One region of the Halalkalibacter sp. AB-rgal2 genome, then DNA from elsewhere that is predicted to be linked to it. Evidence: a T-box and tRNA genes for the amino acid it is inferred to sense, from the RefSeq annotation. Region 1 holds a T-box; the other holds one or more tRNA genes.

Region 1 (10,039 bases):
TAGTCTGAAAAAGGCTTCTGTATACTTAAAGGGCATGATTGATAGCTGAGAAAAAGGAGGCTTACATAATGGATGAACGATTAAACATGTTAAAAGAACTAACGGATGCGAATGGAATTCCCGGAAATGAAAAGGAAGTTCGCGATGTCATGACGAAGCATATTGCTCCATATGCTGATGAGGTAACAAAAGATCGATTAGGAAGTCTTGTAGCGAAAAAAGTAGGCGATGAAAATGGACCGAAAATTATGATTGCTGGTCACTTAGATGAAATTGGTTTTATGGTGACAAGCATTGATGATAAAGGCTTTCTTCGCTTTCAAACAGTCGGTGGCTGGTGGGAGCAGGTTATGCTTGCCCAACGTGTGACGGTTATGACGAACAAAGGCAATGTGCCAGGTGTTGTTGGTTCAAAGCCACCACATATTTTACCACCTGAAGCTCGTAGGAAGCCAGTGGATAAGAAGGATATGTTTATTGATATTGGTGCATCAAGTAAGGAAGAAGCGTTAGAATTTGGTGTTCGACCAGGAGATTCGGTCGTTCCTGTTTGTGAGTTTACGGTAATGAAAAATGAAAAATACTTAATGGCGAAAGCTTGGGATAATCGAATTGGCTGTGCTATAGCGATTGATGTGCTACGAGAGCTCAAAGGAGTTAAGCACCCTAATGTCGTTTATGGAGTCGGTACAGTACAAGAAGAAGTCGGGTTACGAGGAGCACGTACATCGGCACATTTAATTGAGCCTGATATTGCTTTTGGTGTTGATGTTGGGATTGCTGGAGATACGCCAGGAGTAACAGAAAAAGAAGCGTTAGCCAAAATGGGGGAAGGTCCACAAATCGTCTTATACGATGCATCGATGATTTCCCATAAAGGATTACGAGATTTTGTGACTGATATAGCGGATGAACAATCGATCCCGTATCAATTTGATGCGATGGCCGGGGGTGGAACGGATTCAGGAGCTATCCACTTAACAGCAAATGGTGTACCTGCCTTATCTATTACGGTTGCAACGCGGTATATCCATACCCACGCAGCAATTCTTCATCGCGATGACTACGAAAATGCAGTTAAGCTTATAGTTGAAGTGATTAAAAAGCTTGATCATGACACGGTAAAAGCGATTACGTTTGATTATTGATTCATTACATTCTGTACGTTACACGCTTATCTGAAAGGGAGGGCACTTTCGGATAAGCTCAAAAGACTGCGTACGACGTAATTAAGAGAGACTTCTAATGCGAAGGGCACTGAAAAAGTTTGTTGTTCGAGGTCACTGAAAAAGTCCTTTCTAGTAACTCAAGGAAGAGTAATGGCTCCGCTCGTTGCGCGCCTTGCTATGAAAAACCCACTCATTGCAAGGCTTTCAAAATCGGGCAACGGCTACGCACATTACTTCAAAGCCACTGAAAAAGTTAAAACCAAACTTTTTCAGTGGCCTTTGTTGTTTAACTTTTTCAGTGCCCTTCCTACTGCGTGTTTCTCATTGAAGTCCTTGACTGATTTGTTCACACATGTCATCTTTTTGCTCTTCAGATGCTTGCTGCCAATATACTTCAAACATCACGCCAAGCCCTGGGAGCATTTTCTCTTCTCCGCGAGAAATCGCATCTGTAATAGTCGCCTCAACATCTTGTTCTGAGCTTCCTTTAATATTGGACATAATAGCACTCCGTAAGTTAAATCCCATTGTTGATCACTCCTATATAGTATTCTTATTCATGCTGTTATTATGCGTCAACTCCTACTAGATTATCCGCAAAAAAATCGGTATGATGAATGAAACGGTTATTGGTTAAAGGAGAACAATATGAAACGGATTGATTCAGTCAAAAATGAACGAATAAAGCAATGGAAGAAGCTCCATTCAAGAAAGGGTAGAGAAAAGGCCAACCAATTTCTTATTGAAGGCTTTCACTTAATCGAAGAGGCGTTAAAATCAAACGTCGTTGTTCAACACATTCTTCTTGAAGAAGAAAGAGAGTGGCCGACTGAGTGGCAAATAGGCGATGCAGAACGAATTGAAGTGCATATAGCTGTCTTAAAGGAACTATCTGATACAATGACACCACAAGGAGTTATCGCAATCTGTGAGCTACCGAAAGATGAGACCACCGATGAAAGGAACGGTTGTTTTTTACTTGTTGACCGCATCCAAGATCCAGGCAATTTAGGAACAATTATTCGTACAGCTGATGCAGCAGGGATGACCGGTGTGATTTTAGGTGATGGCTGTGTTGACGCGTATAATAGTAAAGTCTTACGTTCGACACAAGGTTCGTTATTTCACCTTCCGATCTATCATGGATCACTGACAGAATGGGTGAGAGCCTTTAAGGAAGCGAAAGTCCCTGTTATTGGAACTGCTTTGCAAAACGCTAGTTCTTATTCGGCGATAGAACCACAGGAAGCCTTTGCACTTATTGTTGGGAATGAAGGTGAAGGAGTCGATCAAGACCTTCTGGAACAAACGGATCAAAATGTTTATATACCGGTTTATGGAAAGGCAGAGTCGTTAAATGTAGCGATTGCAACAGGAATCCTTTTATATCATTTAAGGCGATAAGCAGTTGCAACGAACAGGAACTTTCACTATAATAGTAAAACAAACAAATGTTTATAATGTAAATGCAAAGAAAGAGAGTAGTAGGTCAAAATCCACCAATTAGGGAGAAGGTGCCATAGACTGGGAGCACTTTTTTGGAATGGCTTGATTGAATTCACTCTGGAGCAGACACTAAAAAAGGTGTTCCGGTTTAGACCGTTAGTTCAATGAAGATGCTGTCGTATTTTTATACAGCAATAAGGGTGGTACCGCGAACCTTCGTCCCTTTAATGGGGATGGGGGTTTTTTGTGTTGATTTTACATTTGTAAACGAATAAGGAGGAAGTATGATGCGAGAACGTTTAGAGGCGTTGAAGACTGAAGCGTTGGAGAAAATTGAAGTAGCTTCAGATATGAAATCATTACAGGATGTTCGCGTTTCTTATTTAGGAAAGAAAGGCCCTATTACAGAAGTACTAAGAGGTATGGGGAAGTTATCAGCTGAAGAACGACCAAAAGTAGGGCAATTGGCTAATGAAGTGCGTGATGAAATAAAAGCTCATGTCGAAGCGAAAGAGGCAAAGCTTGAGCAAGAAGCGATCGAAAAGCAACTAGCGGAAGAGTCAATTGATGTGACGTTACCTGGTCGACCTACTCAAGTGGGAACGTCACATCCTTTAACAGATGTCGTGGAAGAGCTAGAAGATATATTTACCGGATTAGGTTTCTCTGTTGCCGAAGGCCCAGAGGTGGAAGTTGATTATTATAATTTCGAAGCATTGAACTTACCTAAAGACCATCCAGCAAGGGATATGCAGGATTCATTCTATTTTACTGAGGAATTACTACTTCGAACACATACATCACCTGTTCAAGCACGTACGATGGAACAGCATGAAGGAAGGGGACCTGTTAAAGTTATTTGTCCAGGTAAGGTATTCCGTCGTGATGATGATGATGCAACTCATTCACACCAATTTATGCAAATAGAAGGCCTATATGTCGATGAGAAGGTTCGCATGAGTGATTTAAAAGGGGTGCTAGAATCATTTGCGAAGTCATTCTTCGGTGAGGATCGTTCGATTCGTTTAAGACCAAGCTTCTTCCCGTTCACAGAGCCGTCTGTCGAAGTAGATGTTTCATGTGGGATATGTAATGGCGAAGGCTGCCGGGTATGCAAGCAATCTGGTTGGATTGAAGTACTAGGCTCTGGAATGGTTCATCCTCGAGTACTAGAAATGAGTGGCTTTGATCCAGCAAAATATAGCGGATTTGCTTTTGGGATGGGCGTAGAGCGGTTAGCCATGCTGAAGTATGATATCGATGATATACGCCATTTCTACACGAATGATGTTCGCTTTTTAAAACAATTTACACGAGCGTAAAGGAGGAAAAATCATGCTTGTTTCTTATAAATGGTTACAGGATTACGTCGATGTCTCAGATTTGTCTGCACGAGATATCGCTGAAAAAATGACACGTGGTGGAATAGAGATTGACTTCGTTCACAAGCTGAGCGAAGGTGTGAAAAATGTTGTTGTCGGGTATGTCAAAGAATGTTCACAGCATCCGAACGCTGATAAGTTGAACGTTTGTCTTGTTGATGTTGGGGATGAAGAGCCCGTACAAATTGTGTGTGGGGCTCCGAATGTAGCAGCTGGCCAGCATGTAGCGGTAGCAAAGGTGGGTGCCGTCTTACCAGGCAATTTTAAAATTAAAAAAGCGAAGCTGCGCGGTGAGGTTTCACAGGGGATGATTTGTTCCTTGCAAGAATTAGGGATTGAAGGGAAGCTTGTTCAGAAGGAGTACCAGGAAGGAATTTATGTGTTTCGTGATAAAGTAGAAGTTGGTAGCGATGCATTAGCTGCTCTTAATTTAGATGATGAAGTATTAGAGCTAGATTTAACTCCGAATCGTTCAGATTGTTTGAATATGCTTGGAGTGGCTTATGAGGTTGCCGCATTATATGAGAAGGAAGTAAAGCTTCCGCAATTGCAATTGAATATGAATGACGAGCAAGCTGCTGATTCTATTTCTGTTCATGTTGACTCAATTGAGGATAACCCTTATTACGGAGCGATCGTGATTAAAGATGTAAAAGTTGGGTCTTCACCATTGTGGCTTCAAAATCGATTAATGGCTGCAGGAATTCGTCCGATTAGTAATGTTGTTGATGCAACGAATTATGTGTTGCTAGAGTACGGGCAGCCGTTGCATGCCTTTGATTTTGAGCGATTTGGTTCAAATGAGGTCGTTGTACGTCGGGCCAAGGATGGGGAGAAGATCGTAACGTTAGACGATGAGGAACGGACGTTGACGAGCGACCACCTACTCATTACAAATGGGAAAGAGCCTGTGGCAATTGCAGGTGTGATGGGCGGAGCTAACTCTGAGGTTCATGAAGGAACAACAACGGTTTTATTAGAGGCTGCTTATTTTAACCCTGTCACCGTACGAAAGGGAGCACGAGACTTAGGCTTACGCAGTGAAGCGAGCGCTCGCTTCGAAAAGGGAGTAGACCCGACTCGTGTTCTTGAAGCCGGAAAACGAGCTGCCGGCTTAATAGCGGAGCTTGCAGGTGGAACGATTGTTTCAGGAGTTGTAGAAGTGAATGAGCTTCAAACAGAGCCTGCTACTGTTAAGTTAGATCTCAATCGATTAAATGAACGTCTTGGTATGGAGCTGACGATTGAGACAGTAATTAGCTTTATGGAGCGTTTAGGGTTTACGTATGAGCAGGACGGTTCCGTCTTGTATGTGACGGCTCCAACGAGACGAGCGGATATTCAAATAGAAGAGGATCTGTTTGAAGAGGTTGCTCGCCTTTATGGCTATGATCATATTCCGACCACCTTACCTATTGGATCAACGACTCAAGGTGGACTTTCTCCTTATCAAAAGAAGCGTCGACGTGTTCGTCGAAATTTAGAGAAATCAGGGTTGTCGCAAGTGATTACCTATTCGTTAACAAGCCCAGAAAAATCCCAAGGGTTTGCTGGTCAATCAAATCATTTACGTGATGTACGTTTATCCATGCCAATGAGTGAAGATCGTAGTACGATGAGAACAAGCTTAATCCCTCATTTATTCGATGTTCTGAGCTATAATTTGAACCGAAAGAATACAGATGTTCATGTTTATGAAATTGGCTCAATCTTCTTAAGCGAGGAAGAAGCGTTAACAAAGCAGCCACGTGAACATGAAATGGTTGCAGGTGCTTTAACAGGGATTTGGCATGAACATGTTTGGCAAGGAGAGCGGAAGCCAGTTGATTTCTTTGTCACAAAAGGAATTCTTGAGGGGTTATTTCATGAGTTAGGGCTTGAGAAAGAAATTACGTTTGAACAAGTGCAGTTACCGGATCTTCATCCAGGTAGAACGGCTGTAGTGAAATTAAATGATGAGGAAGTAGGTTTCATCGGTCAAGTACACCCAACGAAGCAAAAGGAACTTGATTTAAAGGAAACGTATGTATATCAGCTTAATCTAGAAGCGCTCCTGACATTTGAGACTGAACCGATTATTTATGAGGAGTTACCACGATTCCCTGCTATTGTTCGCGATATTGCTCTAGTTGTCAATCAAGCTCGTTCAGCTGGAGAGCTTGAAGCCGTTATTAAGCAGACAGGTGGACGGTTATTAAGGTCTGTAAAGCTCTTTGATTTATATGAAGGAGAGCATATGGAAGCAGGCAAGAAATCGCTTGCCTTTTCATTAACGTATTTAGATTTGGAACAAACGTTAACAGATGAAGAAGTCACAAACGTTCATGAACGTGTTTTGAAAGCACTAGAAGAACAAATGGGAGCAACGTTAAGAGCTTAGTCGTTCAGTAATGATAGATGAGGCTGGGACAAAACCCTCCTCTGAAATGAAAAAGTCGGTGGAATTTTACGATAAGTAAAATTTCACCGACTTTCATTATTTCTTACTCTTTAAAGTAATGGGCTCTCACAGGTGCGTTCCATTGCGCTCCAGCCACTCGCTTTCTGCTCTATTCCACTATGAGAATAATCCATCGTCAGAACGACAATCTTTATAAAAACAGTTTATTTTTCACAATAAAAAAGGACAACTTTTGATAAATGAAAGTTACCACACAAAATCCAATCAGAAGGAAGTGTCCTTATGTTTAAGAATAATCATATAAATCTGCCCGTTTTACCTCTAGATTTGGAAGTGAGATGACAAACAAACGATATCGCTTTTTCTATTGAATGAAAGGTGGATGTGAATGAAAATTTAAAATGAAAATGAAAAAAGTACGGAATGTGTGGGACTTTTAGAAAAGGATTTCCAACACGTTGACTTCATGTTAAGATAGAAGTTGGAATTTTTACACTTAGAGGAGATAGGAGGCTATATTTGTGTCTGACCAAAAAGACAACAAACAACGGATCACAGTTTCAATTTATGGTCAACCGTATACGGTTGTCGGTCAAGAGTCTCCGGCCTATGTAAAAGAAGTTGCAAAAGCAGTTGATCAGAAAATGCGAGAAGTGAAAAAACATAATCCCTACTTAGATACAACACGATTAGCTGTTTTGACAGCGGTGAATGTCGTGGATGATTATTTTAAAGTTTTAGAAGAATTAGAACAATTAAAACAAAAGAGCGAACGGAGCACGACGGGAGACGAGTAAAATGCTTAGCTTTTTAATTATATTTATATTAATTTGTAGTTTCTTTATTGGACGAAGACGGGGGTTTATTTTACAGCTCATTCATTTAATTAGCTTTGTAGCTGCGTTATATGTTGCTTATTCGTATTTTAGTGAATTAGCGACGTTTATTCGACTATGGATTCCTTATCCACAGTTTTCATCAGATAGCCCTGTAGGTATGATCTTTCAAACGTTCGATGCAGAAAGTGTTTATTATTCGGGAATCGCGTTTGCTATTCTTTTCTTCGGAACGAAGATTATCCTTCATATTATTGGCTCAATGCTAGATTTTTTAGCGCATATACCAGTTTTACGAACGGCGAACCAGCTATTAGGTGGAATCTTTTGCTTCGTTGAAGTGTATTTAATTATTTTTGTTATCTTGATTGTTGGGGCGTTATTACCAATTGATATTGTTCAAGACCAACTGCAGCGTTCGATTGTGGCAGAATATATGTTAACGAACACGCCATTCTTGTCTGAGTGGATAAGAGGATTGTGGGAAGGTAATGTACTATAATGATAGCAATCTGACTCTAACATAGTGTAGATAGAGTCAGATTTTTTTTGTATAGAGGAAGGGCTTGATTTAAGAAGTGGAGTGAGAATTCATAGACGCTATAAAAAGAGGAGTTTGTGAGTGCAATAAAAAAGTTAAAAGCCAAAATTTTTCGGTACCCACGACTCTGTTGCATTTTAGCCATGATTCTCGGTATGATGGAACTAGAGGCCGCTGAAAAAGTACAAATGAACTTTTTTAGTGCTCTGAATCTGACTAGCAATGGCTTCACACGTTTCTCCCCTGATACGAAAAAACACTCGTATTCTTTGGAAAATAGGCAACGGTTACGCACATTGCTTAAGGGACACCGAAAAAAGTTGAAATTCAAGCTTTTCCAGTGCCCTTATGGAACTATGGAAAGGGTCGGTGGAAGATGAATATTAAAGATGCAATCCGTACGCTTGAGCATATTGCCATATACTTAGAAATCAAAGGTGAGAATGCTTTTAAAATTGCAGCATACCGCAAAGCGGCTCAAGCATTAGAGACAGAGCAACGTACATTAGCAGAGATCGATAACCCTGCTACTTTGAATGGAATAGGTAAAGCAACGGCAGAGGTTATCAATGAACTAAAGGAAATAGGTCATTCTAGTTTGTTAGAGCAATTGAAGGCAGATTTACCGTCAGGCTTAGTTGCTCTCTTAAGCTTACCAGGCTTAGGTGGAAAGAAAATCGGAAAGCTGTATCGTGAGCTCGGAGTGACAGATATAGAAACGTTAAAGCAAGCATGTATAGAAGAGAAAGTTCAACAGTTATCAGGATTTGGCAAGAAAACAGAGGAGAAAATTTTTGCGGCGATTAAAGAAGTTGGTACACGACCTGAGCGGTTAGCACTCCCCTACGTGATTCCTGTTATCGAGCAAGTGGAGACTGCATTAGTTTCAATACCTTCCATTAAGCGTTTCTCTCGGGCAGGTAGTTTTAGACGTCTTCGTGAAGATGTGAAGGATTTAGACTTTATCATTGCGACAGTAGCCCCAAAACAAGTGAAGGAGGAATTGCTAGCGCTACCTTTTCTTTCGAATGTGATCGCTAGTGGTGACACGAAGGTTTCCGTTGAAGTGTTAGGAACATATCCTGTTTCAATAGACTTTCGCCTCGTGAGTGAAGAAGAATTCGCAACGACGCTTCACCATTTTACAGGATCCAAAGATCATAATGTAAAAATGCGTCAACTAGCGAAGCAACGAGGGGAAAAAATTAGTGAATATGGTGTTGAGAACATTGAAACTGGAGAACTTCATACGTTTTCAACGGAGGAGGATTTTTTTACTCATTTTCAATTAGAGTATATCCCTCCAGAAGCACGTGAAAATCAAGGTGAAATTGAAAAAGCACAGGCAGGAAAGCTAACTTACTTACAGGATGAGGATATTCGTGGAGATTTACATATGCACTCTACGTGGAGTGATGGAGCGAATTCAATTGAAGAAATGGTTGAGTCCGCACGAAAAAAAGGCTATTCATATATCGCGATCACCGATCATTCTAAATTTCTAAGAGTGGCTAATGGATTAACGGTTGAACGGTTAAAAGAGCAGCACGCACGTATCCGCCATCTAAATAAACAATATGATGATATCACGATTTTAACAGGAATTGAAATGGATATATTACCAGATGGGACATTGGATTATGAGGACGACATACTAGCTGAAATAGATCTTGTTATTGCATCGATTCATTCTTCATTTCAGCAGGATGAGCATACGATAATGGAACGTTTGAAAACAGCGTTATATAATCCTCATGTTGATATAATCGCCCATCCGACAGGGAGAGTGTTAGGAAGAAGGAAAGGATACAATGTCGATGTCGAACACTTGATTCAATTGGCGAAGGAAACGAACACAGCTCTTGAATTAAATGCTAGTCCATACCGGCTAGATTTATCAGCAAAATGGCTAAAGTGGGCTGATGAGGAAGGAGTAAACGTAGCCATTAATACGGATGCTCACCGAGTGGAAGGTCTGTCTGAAATGAGCTTTGGTACAGGAACAGCTCGGAAAGCGATGCTTTCTCCTAAATGGGTCATTAATACGTGGACTTTAGAGGAATTGACAGCCTTTTTAAAACGTCATGATTAAGAACGTGAAAAAGGAGATAAACAATGGAACGGGTATTAAGGGTATTAGAATATACGAAAATGAAGGAACAAGTACGTGAGCATGTTTCCTCATCGTTAGGGGTACATAAGCTGCATCATTTAATGCCGTCTCTTGACCTAGAAGTGGTGAATAGATGGCAGCAGGAAACAGC
Region 2 (10,039 bases), on a different contig from region 1:
ATGATGTGAAGAAATTGCCTCCCTTTCGTCATTGGGCGTTTCCGAAAAGCTTCTTATGGTATTATTTAGTTGTACTTATTGTTGCTTTAATCGGTGTTGAAGAAGGAACAGTGATGTTTACGGTTGTTCAAAACCTGATGATGCTATTAGGGTTTGTTTTGACAATTCAAGGATTCGCTTTTATTTTCTTTTATTGTCATCATAAAAAAGTTTCTATCGCTCTCCCTATTATCATTGTCGTAGCATCCTTCATCCTTTTACCAATCATTGAGATTATTCGTATAGTAGGAATTATTGACTTAGGCTTTGATTTGCGTAAGCGCATTGCTGGCCAGGATAATAGGAGCTGACGATATGCCAAACTTTTTATTAAATCGCTGGCACGGGTATCATGTCATTGCTCTCTTTATCGTTGCAACTGGATTTGTTAGTTTTGTCGCATGGTACAATTGGAAGGTAGGAGTCATTGGTTTCCTCTTATTAGGGGTCGTACTTGTTTTCACGATTCAAGCAAGAATGGCGTTTGAGCGCGACTTAATCAATTATATTTCGACTCTATCCTCACGTGTATCGAAAGCAGGGGAAGAAGCGGTCAAGAGGATGCCCGTTGGTATACTCTTGTACAATGAAGAACATACGATTCAATGGGTCAATCCGTATATGACCTCAACCTTTGATGAGAAGCTCATTGATTGTCCTCTAAGTGTGATTAGTGAAGAGCTTGAAAAATGGTTAGAAGAGGAAACAATGGAAGGGCTTTTACACATAGATGAGTCCATTTACCAAGTAACGATTGAGCCTCAAGAACGATTGCTCTATATGATTGATGTGACGGAGCAAGAGCAGGCTTTAGAGCAATTTCATCAGTCCAAAACCGTTCTAGCGATGCTTTATTTAGATAATTATGATGAAGTGATGCAGGGGATCGATGATCAAGTTCGCGGACGGATGATGAGTATTGTAACGAAGACGTTAAATGAGTGGGCTGACTATTATGGGGTCTATTTAAGGAGAACATCGGCGGATCGATTTATTGCTGTTATGCATGCCTACTCGCTTAATGAAATGGAAGAAAGTCGATTTGAAATTATTGATGATATTCGTGAGCGAACGGCTAAAGAAAAATTAGCGATTACGCTTAGTATTGGTGTAGGGACAGATGAAGATGATTTGCGTGAATTAGGGAAAATCGCGCAATCAAGCTTAGACCTTGCACTTGGACGTGGCGGTGACCAAGTGGCTATTAAGCGCACAAACGGTCGTGTTCGTTTCTATGGTGGGAAATCGAACGCGATGGAAAAGCGTACGCGTGTTAGAGCGCGAGTTATTTCTCATGCACTGCGCGACTTTGTGACAGAAAGTGATAAAGTCCTCATAATGGGGCATAAAAACCCGGACATGGATGCAATTGGTGCGGCAATTGGGGTTCAGAAGCTAGCTGAGGTCAACGATAAGGAGGGCTTCATCGTTTTAGACCCGAATGATATTAATTACACGGTTCAAAAGCTGATGGAGGAAATAGAGGAGCATGATTACTTATGGTCGCACTTTATTACTCCTGAAGAAGCAAAGGATCAAATCACATCAGATACGCTTTTAATTATCGTTGATACGCATAAGCCATCATTGGTGATCGAACCAGAATTATTAAATAGGGTTGAGCGCATCATCGTCTTGGATCATCATCGGCGTGGTGAAGAGTTTATTGAGGATCCTGTGCTTGTTTATATGGAGCCATATGCGTCATCGACGGCAGAGCTTGTTACAGAGCTACTTGAATATCAGCCTAAGCGTCTACAGATGGACCGACTAGAAGCAACAGCATTGCTTGCTGGGATTATCGTTGATACGAAAAGCTTTGCTGTCCGAACAGGAGCGAGAACCTTTGATGCGGCATCCTTCCTTCGCTCAAATGGAGCAGATACTACGCTCGTTCAAAAGCTCTTGAAGGAAGATTTAGATCAATATGTGGCACGCTCGAAGCTAGTGAAAAGTGCAGAAACGTATCGAGATGGTTTTGCGATTGCTACAGCAAGCGAAACGAAATCATATAACCAAATTATTATTGCTCAAGCTGCGGATACGTTATTGTCAATGAAGGATGTTGTTGCTTCTTTTGTCATTTCCAAGCGAGAGGATGGCTATGTAAGCATTAGTGCTCGTTCATTAGGTGATGTGAATGTTCAAATTATTATGGAATCACTTGATGGTGGAGGGCATTTATCGAATGCAGCGACTCAATTAACAGATATAACGGTTATGGAAGCGAAGGAAAAGCTACAGGAAGCAATTGATCAATATATCGAAGGAGGTCAATAATTAATGAAAGTGATTTTCTTAGAGGATGTAAAAGGAAAAGGGAAAAAAGGCGAAACAAAAAATGTTTCAGAAGGCTATGCTCGCAATTATTTGTTACCAAATAACTTGGCCGTTGAGGCTACGCAAGGTAACGTGAAGAATTTAGAAGCACAAAAGAAAAGTAAGCAAAAGAAGGAAGATGAAGAGTTAAAGGCAGCTCAGGATTATAAGGCGGAGCTAGAGGCCTTAACAGTAGAAATAAAAGCAAAGGCAGGAGAAGGTGGCCGTTTATTCGGAGCTGTTTCCACAAAGCAAATTGCTGAAACGTTAAAGAAAATGAAGAAGAAGGTAGACAAGCGTAAAATTATGCTAGATGATCCCATTCGTGCACTTGGCTATACGAACGTACCAATTAAAATACATCCAGAGGTTATTGCCACTGTTAAAGTGCACGTTGTAGAGGAATAAGAAAATAGCGGAGGGTGTCGCAAAAGAGAGATGCGATACCCTCTTTAAAAATCATTATGAGAAAGGCGGTACTGGCATGAGTGATTTATTTGCAGATCGTACACCACCACAAAATATCGAAGCAGAGCAAGCGGTCATAGGGGCTATTTTTCTATCTGCTGATGCTCTTGTCACCGCTTCTGAACGACTTGCCCCTGATGATTTCTATCGAGCCTCACATCAGCGAATCTATGAGGTGATGCTCGATTTGTCGGAAAAAGACGAGCCAGTAGATTTAGTAACAGTGACCTCAGAGTTACAAGATCGAAAGTGGCTTGATGATATTGGCGGTATTGCGTATTTAAGTGACCTTTCTAATTCTGTACCGACAGCTGCAAATGTGGAATATTATACGAAAATCGTCGAAGAGAAGTCGATTTTGCGAAGGTTAATTAAAGTTTCAACATCAATAGCGGCTGACGGCTATGCAAGTGAAGAAGAAGTCGATACGATTTTGTCAGAAGCGGAGAAAACCATCTTAGATGTAGCGCAGCGTAAAAACACGAGTGCTTTTATTTCGATTAAAGATGTCTTAGTTGAGACATATGAAAAGATTGAAATGCTACAAAATCAACAAGGGGAAATTACAGGAATTCCAACAGGCTTCCAAGAGCTTGATCGAATGACCGCAGGCTTTCAACGTAATGACTTAATTATTGTTGCAGCAAGGCCTTCCGTCGGTAAGACGGCTTTTGCGTTAAATATCTCTCAAAATGTGGCAACGGCTACGGGGGAGAATGTGGCGATTTTTAGCTTAGAGATGGGAGCGAGTCAGCTTGTACAGCGGATGCTTTGTGCAGAGGGCAATATTGATGCGCAGCGAATGAGAACAGGTGCGTTAAATGCCGAAGATTGGCAGAAACTTGCAATGGCGATGGGAAGTTTGGCGAAAGCGGGTATCTACATTGATGATACTCCTGGAGTGAAGGTGAATGACATCCGAGCGAAATGTCGCCGATTGAAGCAGGAGCAAGGGCTTGGTATGATTATGATTGATTATTTACAGCTTATTCAAGGGAACGGCAAGAGTGGTGAAAACCGACAACAAGAGGTATCAGAGATTTCTCGTACACTGAAGCAAATTGCTCGTGAGCTTGAAGTACCTGTTATTGCTTTATCCCAGCTTTCTCGTGGTGTTGAGTCGAGACAGGATAAGAGGCCAATGATGTCTGATATTCGTGAATCGGGAAGTATTGAGCAGGATGCTGATATTGTCGCCTTTCTTTATCGTGATGATTATTATGATAAAGAATCGGAAATTCAAAATATTATTGAGATCATTATAGCGAAACAACGTAACGGTCCAGTTGGAACGGTGGAATTAGCGTTTGTGAAGGAATATAATAAATTTGTTAATTTAGATCGTAGACATGATGAAAGTAATATGCCACCAGGTGCATAAATGAAGCGACCATTAAAGAAATTTCTCTTTTTTGGTCGCTTTTTTTGCTGTTTCTCACTCAAAAAACGAATTACAGTCGAACGAAGTTATGTAAGAAATATATAAATGTTCGTGTTTACATTGACGCTATGAGGAGGAGTTGGTATACTAATCAGTGGCTTTGGAAAACTAAACTTACTAAAGGCTAATGCGGAGGTGCATGTCATGTCATCAGTTGTTGTTGTAGGAACACAATGGGGTGATGAAGGGAAAGGGAAAATTACCGATTACCTTTCAGAGCGAGCAGAGGTTGTCGCCCGTTATCAAGGGGGAAACAACGCAGGTCATACGATCGTGTTTGACGGTGTGAAATATAAGCTACATTTAATTCCTTCTGGTATTTTTTATAAAGATAAGGTTTGTGTCATTGGTAATGGAATGGTCATAGACCCGAAAGCGATCGTGGAGGAAATTGCTTATTTGCATGAACGTCAGGTTGATACGAGCAATTTACGAATTAGTAATCGTGCCCATGTGATTCTTCCTTATCATTTGAAGCTTGATATCGTTGAGGAAGAGCGTAAAGGCGCTAATAAAATTGGAACAACGAAAAAGGGCATAGGACCTGCTTATATGGACAAGGCTGCACGAATTGGAATCCGTATTGCCGATTTATTAGATAAAGAAGTGTTTGAGGAAAAGTTAGAACGTATTCTAGAAGAAAAGAATCGTTTATTTGAGAAATATTATGAGGTAGAAGGATTTACGAAAGAGGAAATCCTTGAAGAGTACTATGAATATGGTCAACAAATTGCACAATATGTATGTGATACATCTGTTGTATTAAACGATGCATTAGATGATGGACGTCGTGTCTTATTTGAAGGTGCTCAAGGTGTTATGTTAGACATTGATCAGGGGACATATCCGTTTGTCACGTCGTCGAATCCGATTGCTGGGGGAGTAACGATTGGTTCTGGAGTCGGTCCAGCGAAGATTACAAAAGCTGTTGGTGTTTCAAAGGCTTATACAACTCGTGTAGGCGATGGGCCATTCCCTACTGAGCTTCATGATGAGATTGGCGATCGAATTCGTGAGGTAGGAAATGAATATGGGACAACAACAGGGCGCCCACGTCGTGTCGGTTGGTTCGATAGTGTCGTTGTTCGCCATGCTCGTCGCGTGAGTGGGTTAACCGATCTGTCGTTAAATTCAATCGATGTATTAACAGGGATTAAAACATTAAAGATTTGCACAGCCTATAAGTATCGCGGGACAGTCATTGAAGAGTTTCCGGCAAGTCTGAAGACGTTGGCTGAGTGTGAGCCAGTTTATGAGGAACTACCTGGATGGGATGAGGATATTACAGGTGTGAAGTCGTTAGATGAGCTACCGGTAAATGCTCGTCATTACATTGAGCGTGTTTCACAGCTTACAGGTATTCCATTAACGATCTTCTCTGTAGGTCCAGATCGTGATCAAACGAATTTAGTGCGCGGAGTTTTTGCATAATTGAAATAAAATAGAAGCAAGTGTATACGCTTTTTGTATGTACTTGCTTCTCAAAACGTTAGCGTTTATATTTTTTAAAAAAGTAGTTGCACGTCTTTTTTTTGTGTGATATTATAAATCTTGTCGTCAAGAGTACAGGCTCTTGAATTAAGCAAAACAAGAGCCATTAGCTCAGTTGGTAGAGCATCTGACTTTTAATCAGAGGGTCGAAGGTTCGAGTCCTTCATGGCTCACCATTTTTTGATAAAGTGGCCCGTTGGTCAAGCGGTTAAGACACCGCCCTTTCACGGCGGTAACACGGGTTCGAATCCCGTACGGGTCACCACTTTATTCGGTCCGGTAGTTCAGTTGGTTAGAATGCCTGCCTGTCACGCAGGAGGTCGCGGGTTCGAGTCCCGTCCGGACCGCCACTTTATATGAATTTTGGCTTGGTAGCTCAGTCGGTAGAGCAATGGACTGAAAATCCATGTGTCGGCGGTTCGATTCCGTCCCAAGCCACCATTTGCCGGTCTAGCTCAATTGGTAGAGCAACTGACTTGTAATCAGTAGGTTGGGGGTTCAAGTCCTCTGGCCGGCACTTTCAAATCCGTGTGAGAATTCATGCGGATTTTTTGTGTTTTTTAGGTATTTGGATTTTATAGTGGAAAAGGAAAAGGGCTTAAAAGTCTTCTTTTTCCAATTTCTTCATAAGTGTGGCAAAATCGACACCATCGTTTCCTCTTATGATGTAGTCTGTTACTTCATGCTAATTGACCGTATCGTATAACATAGCTTTGTTAAGAGCACCTGGATTAAATCGTTGCTTACGCTTTTTATGAATTAAACAGTATCTTGGCTTGTAGCACTTCTAATAATTAGCCTCTACCTATTTTTTTAACTTGCCTTGTCATATTTACAAGATAATACAGAAACAAAGAATAATGGAATGAGGTTCATCAAGGTCGGTTAATTTAAGTGTCGATGGTCTCGTTTGTTACATGGGGATGTGAGGAGAGGCCACATTCAGATCAATGAAACACCTTCTCGCTTTTCTTATAAAATACGAATTTCTAAATGACGTAGAAGAAACTTAGGGAGAATCGAGGAAGATGTAGGTGAATTCATAGGTGGCGTTGGCTTCACACGTTACACGTCTTTATGAAAGAACCCCACTTTCATAAAGACTAAAAAACGTTGTAACGGCTCCGTACAACGCTTATAAGTAAAACGCAGTCGTGTTTTTCTTATCTTACAGTTATATTACAATCCTTTAACATTTAAATATTTTTATGAAAATAGGCGAAGTTTATGCTAGAATAATAGAGGTTATCGAAACTTGTCTTTAAAATCGAACTTTTGACATACATGATAGACGTTTACATTTTAATTTTATATGTTTAATAGGAGGTTTGGCATGAGTGAAGTAGGGGATAGCTCAATACATAAGTACTATTCAAGGAATACAAGTGGTTTACTTTTAGCATCACTCTTATGTGTGTTCATGATGATGTATTTTTTTGTCGGAACAACTACAGTTAAGGCGGAAGAATCACTTTCCATACAAACGATATACCACGTTTACGTTGATGATAAACATATTGGTTTTGTTAATGATGAAGAAGTGGTTGAAACGGTTGTGCAAGAGAAGCTAGAAGAAGGCAAATCAGAGGATCTAGAAGTATCTTTACATATTAAAGAAGAGCTTGAAGTGATTCCAGAATTTGTTTTCCATACGCGTAGTCAGAATGAGACAGTTACAGAAATATTGAAAGAGGATTTAACAGTAGAGGCAAAGGCAATAGCGGTTGTCGTAGAGGGAGAACCAGCTGTTTATGTTGCTTCTGAGGAAGAAGCGGATGAGCTTTTAAAGGAATATATTATTCAATATGTTTCTGAAAAGGATTATGAAGCGTTCTTAGAGGTATTAGAAGAAGAAATGGACACGAGCGATATAGAAGTCGATGAACGTATGTACACTGACATTGACTTTAATGAAGAGGTCGAATTAGAAGAAGCGACAGTTGAGCCAAGTGAAGTGCTTTCCTTAAAGGATGCTTTAACTTTATTGAAAAAAGGAGTACTTGAAGAAAAGGTCTACGAGGTTCAAGAAGGTGATGTATTAGGCAGTATTGCCAACGACCATGATTTAACATTAAAGGAATTTCTAAGCTTGAATGACGGGCTTGAAGAGGATAGCTTAATTCAAATTGGTGACGAAATGAATGTGACAGCCTATGAATCGGTATTAGATGTCATCACTGTACAAATTCGTATAACCGAAGAGTCGATTCCTTATGAAACAGAAGTGAAGGAAGACGATTCGATGTGGAAGGGTGAACAAGAGGTCACTCAAGAAGGTAAAGAGGGTACACAATTAATTGAGTACGAAATTACAGAAAGAAATGGCTCATTAACGAAGCGTGATGTGCTTTCTGAGGAAATAACAGAGGAGCCTGTTAATCGTATCGTTGTGAAAGGTACGAAGGAAACGCCATCTCGTGGGTCAGGTCAGCTAGGCTGGCCAGCAGTTGGAGGATACATCTCCAGTTATCAAGGGAATCGTTGGGGTCGTTTCCACCGAGGAATTGATATTGCTCGTCCGAGTAACTATGATATTTTAGCTGCGGATAACGGAACAGTGACTCAAGCGAGTAGTCAAGGTGGATACGGGAATGTCGTTCGTATTGATCATAACAATGGCGTTGAAACGATGTATGCACATCTTGATTCGATTGATGTAAGTGTCGGTCAAACCGTTTCGAAGGGACAGAAAATCGGAGTCATGGGTCAAACCGGGAACTCTACAGGCATTCACTTACATTTTGAAGTGTATGAAGATGGAAGCCTTCGTGATCCAATGGATTATTTGAATCGTTAATTGAAGAAAAGGTAGGTTAAAAGAGAAGAGTACTTTTAACTTGCCTTTTCTTTTTTCTAAAAAAATAGGAATGTATTACGAGGAAGAACTTGTCTTTCCTTTTTGATTTGCTTGTTAGGAAGGAAGGAGATAAAGTAAAAGGTAGAGAATTATTACTAGTAAGCCTCTTTATGAGATATGTTTTCTATATGTAAAGAAAGTATAAAATTTAAAAAAGTGAGAACAGTGTCGGCTTCGTTCATGTTCGTTACACGTTGATCTGTAAGGATCCTACATTCGTACGACGCAAGTAAGAAAAGGTAGCTATTAGACATAGATGAACGAAATTGTTAAAGAGATCGGAGAGAGTGCAGATGGATAAACGAATTTTAGTTGTTGACGATGAAAAGCCAATTGCAGATATTTTGAAATTTAATTTAGAGAAGGAAGGGTTTGACGTTCTTTGTGCTTATGATGGATTAGAAGCGATTAAGCTTGTAAAAGAAGAGAATCCTGATTTGATTTTGTTAGATATTATGCTCCCATATAAGGACGGAATGGACGTATGTCGTGAGGTGCGGAAGGATTATGATATTCCGATCATCATGTTGACGGCAAAGGATTCAGAAATTGATAAGGTGCTTGGCTTGGAGCTTGGAGCAGATGATTATGTGACAAAGCCATTTAGTACGAGAGAGCTGCTTGCACGTGTGAAGGCTAACCTACGCCGGCACAAGTCAAATGAGGAGACGCCAGCACATAAGGAAATGTCGATTGGCGAGCTGTCGATCTACCCAGATTCTTATTTAGTGAAGAGGCGCGGTGAGACGATTGATTTAACGCATCGTGAATTTGAATTGATTCATTATTTAGCGAAGCATCTTGATCAAGTGATGACTCGGGAGCATTTACTACAAGCCGTGTGGGGGTATGATTACTTTGGAGATGTTCGTACAGTGGATGTAACGGTTCGCCGCTTACGGGAAAAGGTTGAGGATAATCCAAGCTACCCTGTTTGGATTATGACAAGACGTGGTGTTGGCTATTACCTCGCTTCTCCATCAGAGGAGCAATCGTAAATGAATGAGAAGGTCGGCTTTTTTAAGTCAATCCAGTTTAAGCTCATTATTATTTACGTCTTAATTATTTTCGTTGCTATGCAAGTAGTAGGTGTCTATTTCACCAATCAGCTTGAAAGTCAAATGCTAGAAAATTATTATGAGATGCTAGATGAACGCGCTAATTTACTTGCATACAATATTGCGCAGGAAATAGAAAGTCAGCATGAGGAGCGATCAGAGCTTATTTCCAATATTAATGTACTGCTCCGTGATATTTTTTCGATTGAACATGCCGAAGTGCAAGTCATTGATCAAAACAAGGTTGTTATAAGTACATCCAATTTAGCTAATCGACAAATTGTCGGACAGCAGACCACAGAGGTTCGTGTAAAGCGCGCTTTACTTGGAACACCAGATGAAGCCTTGCTTCGTGATCCTAGCAAC

Evidence for each region. The T-box of region 1 lies ahead of pheS (phenylalanine--tRNA ligase subunit alpha). A T-box ahead of a tRNA ligase gene usually reads a tRNA of that ligase, here a tRNA-Phe.
Region 2: it has a tRNA-Phe gene. The T-box ahead of pheS (phenylalanine--tRNA ligase subunit alpha) is inferred to sense a tRNA for this amino acid. The anticodon was not compared.

The regions. Positions count from the first base shown of each region.
Region 1 is NZ_JBGUAV010000010.1:108,018-118,056, forward strand. Features, by position in the region: gene ACERJO_RS10460 (M42 family metallopeptidase) at 69-1,148, shown strand; gene sspI (small acid-soluble spore protein SspI) at 1,491-1,697, opposite strand; gene ACERJO_RS10470 (TrmH family RNA methyltransferase) at 1,818-2,573, shown strand; T-box leader at 2,632-2,842, shown strand; gene pheS (phenylalanine--tRNA ligase subunit alpha) at 2,903-3,937, shown strand; gene pheT (phenylalanine--tRNA ligase subunit beta) at 3,951-6,377, shown strand; gene zapA (cell division protein ZapA) at 6,920-7,195, shown strand; gene ACERJO_RS10490 (CvpA family protein) at 7,197-7,736, shown strand; gene polX (DNA polymerase/3'-5' exonuclease PolX) at 8,152-9,867, shown strand; gene ACERJO_RS10500 (endonuclease MutS2) at 9,891-10,039, shown strand, end outside.
Region 2 is NZ_JBGUAV010000024.1:35,523-45,561, reverse strand. Features, by position in the region: gene ACERJO_RS16480 (YybS family protein) at 1-350, shown strand, start outside; gene ACERJO_RS16475 (DHH family phosphoesterase) at 355-2,319, shown strand; gene rplI (50S ribosomal protein L9) at 2,323-2,766, shown strand; gene dnaB (replicative DNA helicase) at 2,843-4,207, shown strand; gene ACERJO_RS16460 (adenylosuccinate synthase) at 4,412-5,698, shown strand; tRNA gene ACERJO_RS16455 (tRNA-Lys) at 5,859-5,934, shown strand; tRNA gene ACERJO_RS16450 (tRNA-Glu) at 5,949-6,023, shown strand; tRNA gene ACERJO_RS16445 (tRNA-Asp) at 6,032-6,108, shown strand; tRNA gene ACERJO_RS16440 (tRNA-Phe) at 6,124-6,199, shown strand; tRNA gene ACERJO_RS16435 (tRNA-Thr) at 6,203-6,275, shown strand; gene ACERJO_RS16430 (peptidoglycan DD-metalloendopeptidase family protein) at 7,092-8,555, shown strand; gene yycF (response regulator YycF) at 8,909-9,613, shown strand; gene walK (cell wall metabolism sensor histidine kinase WalK) at 9,614-10,039, shown strand, end outside.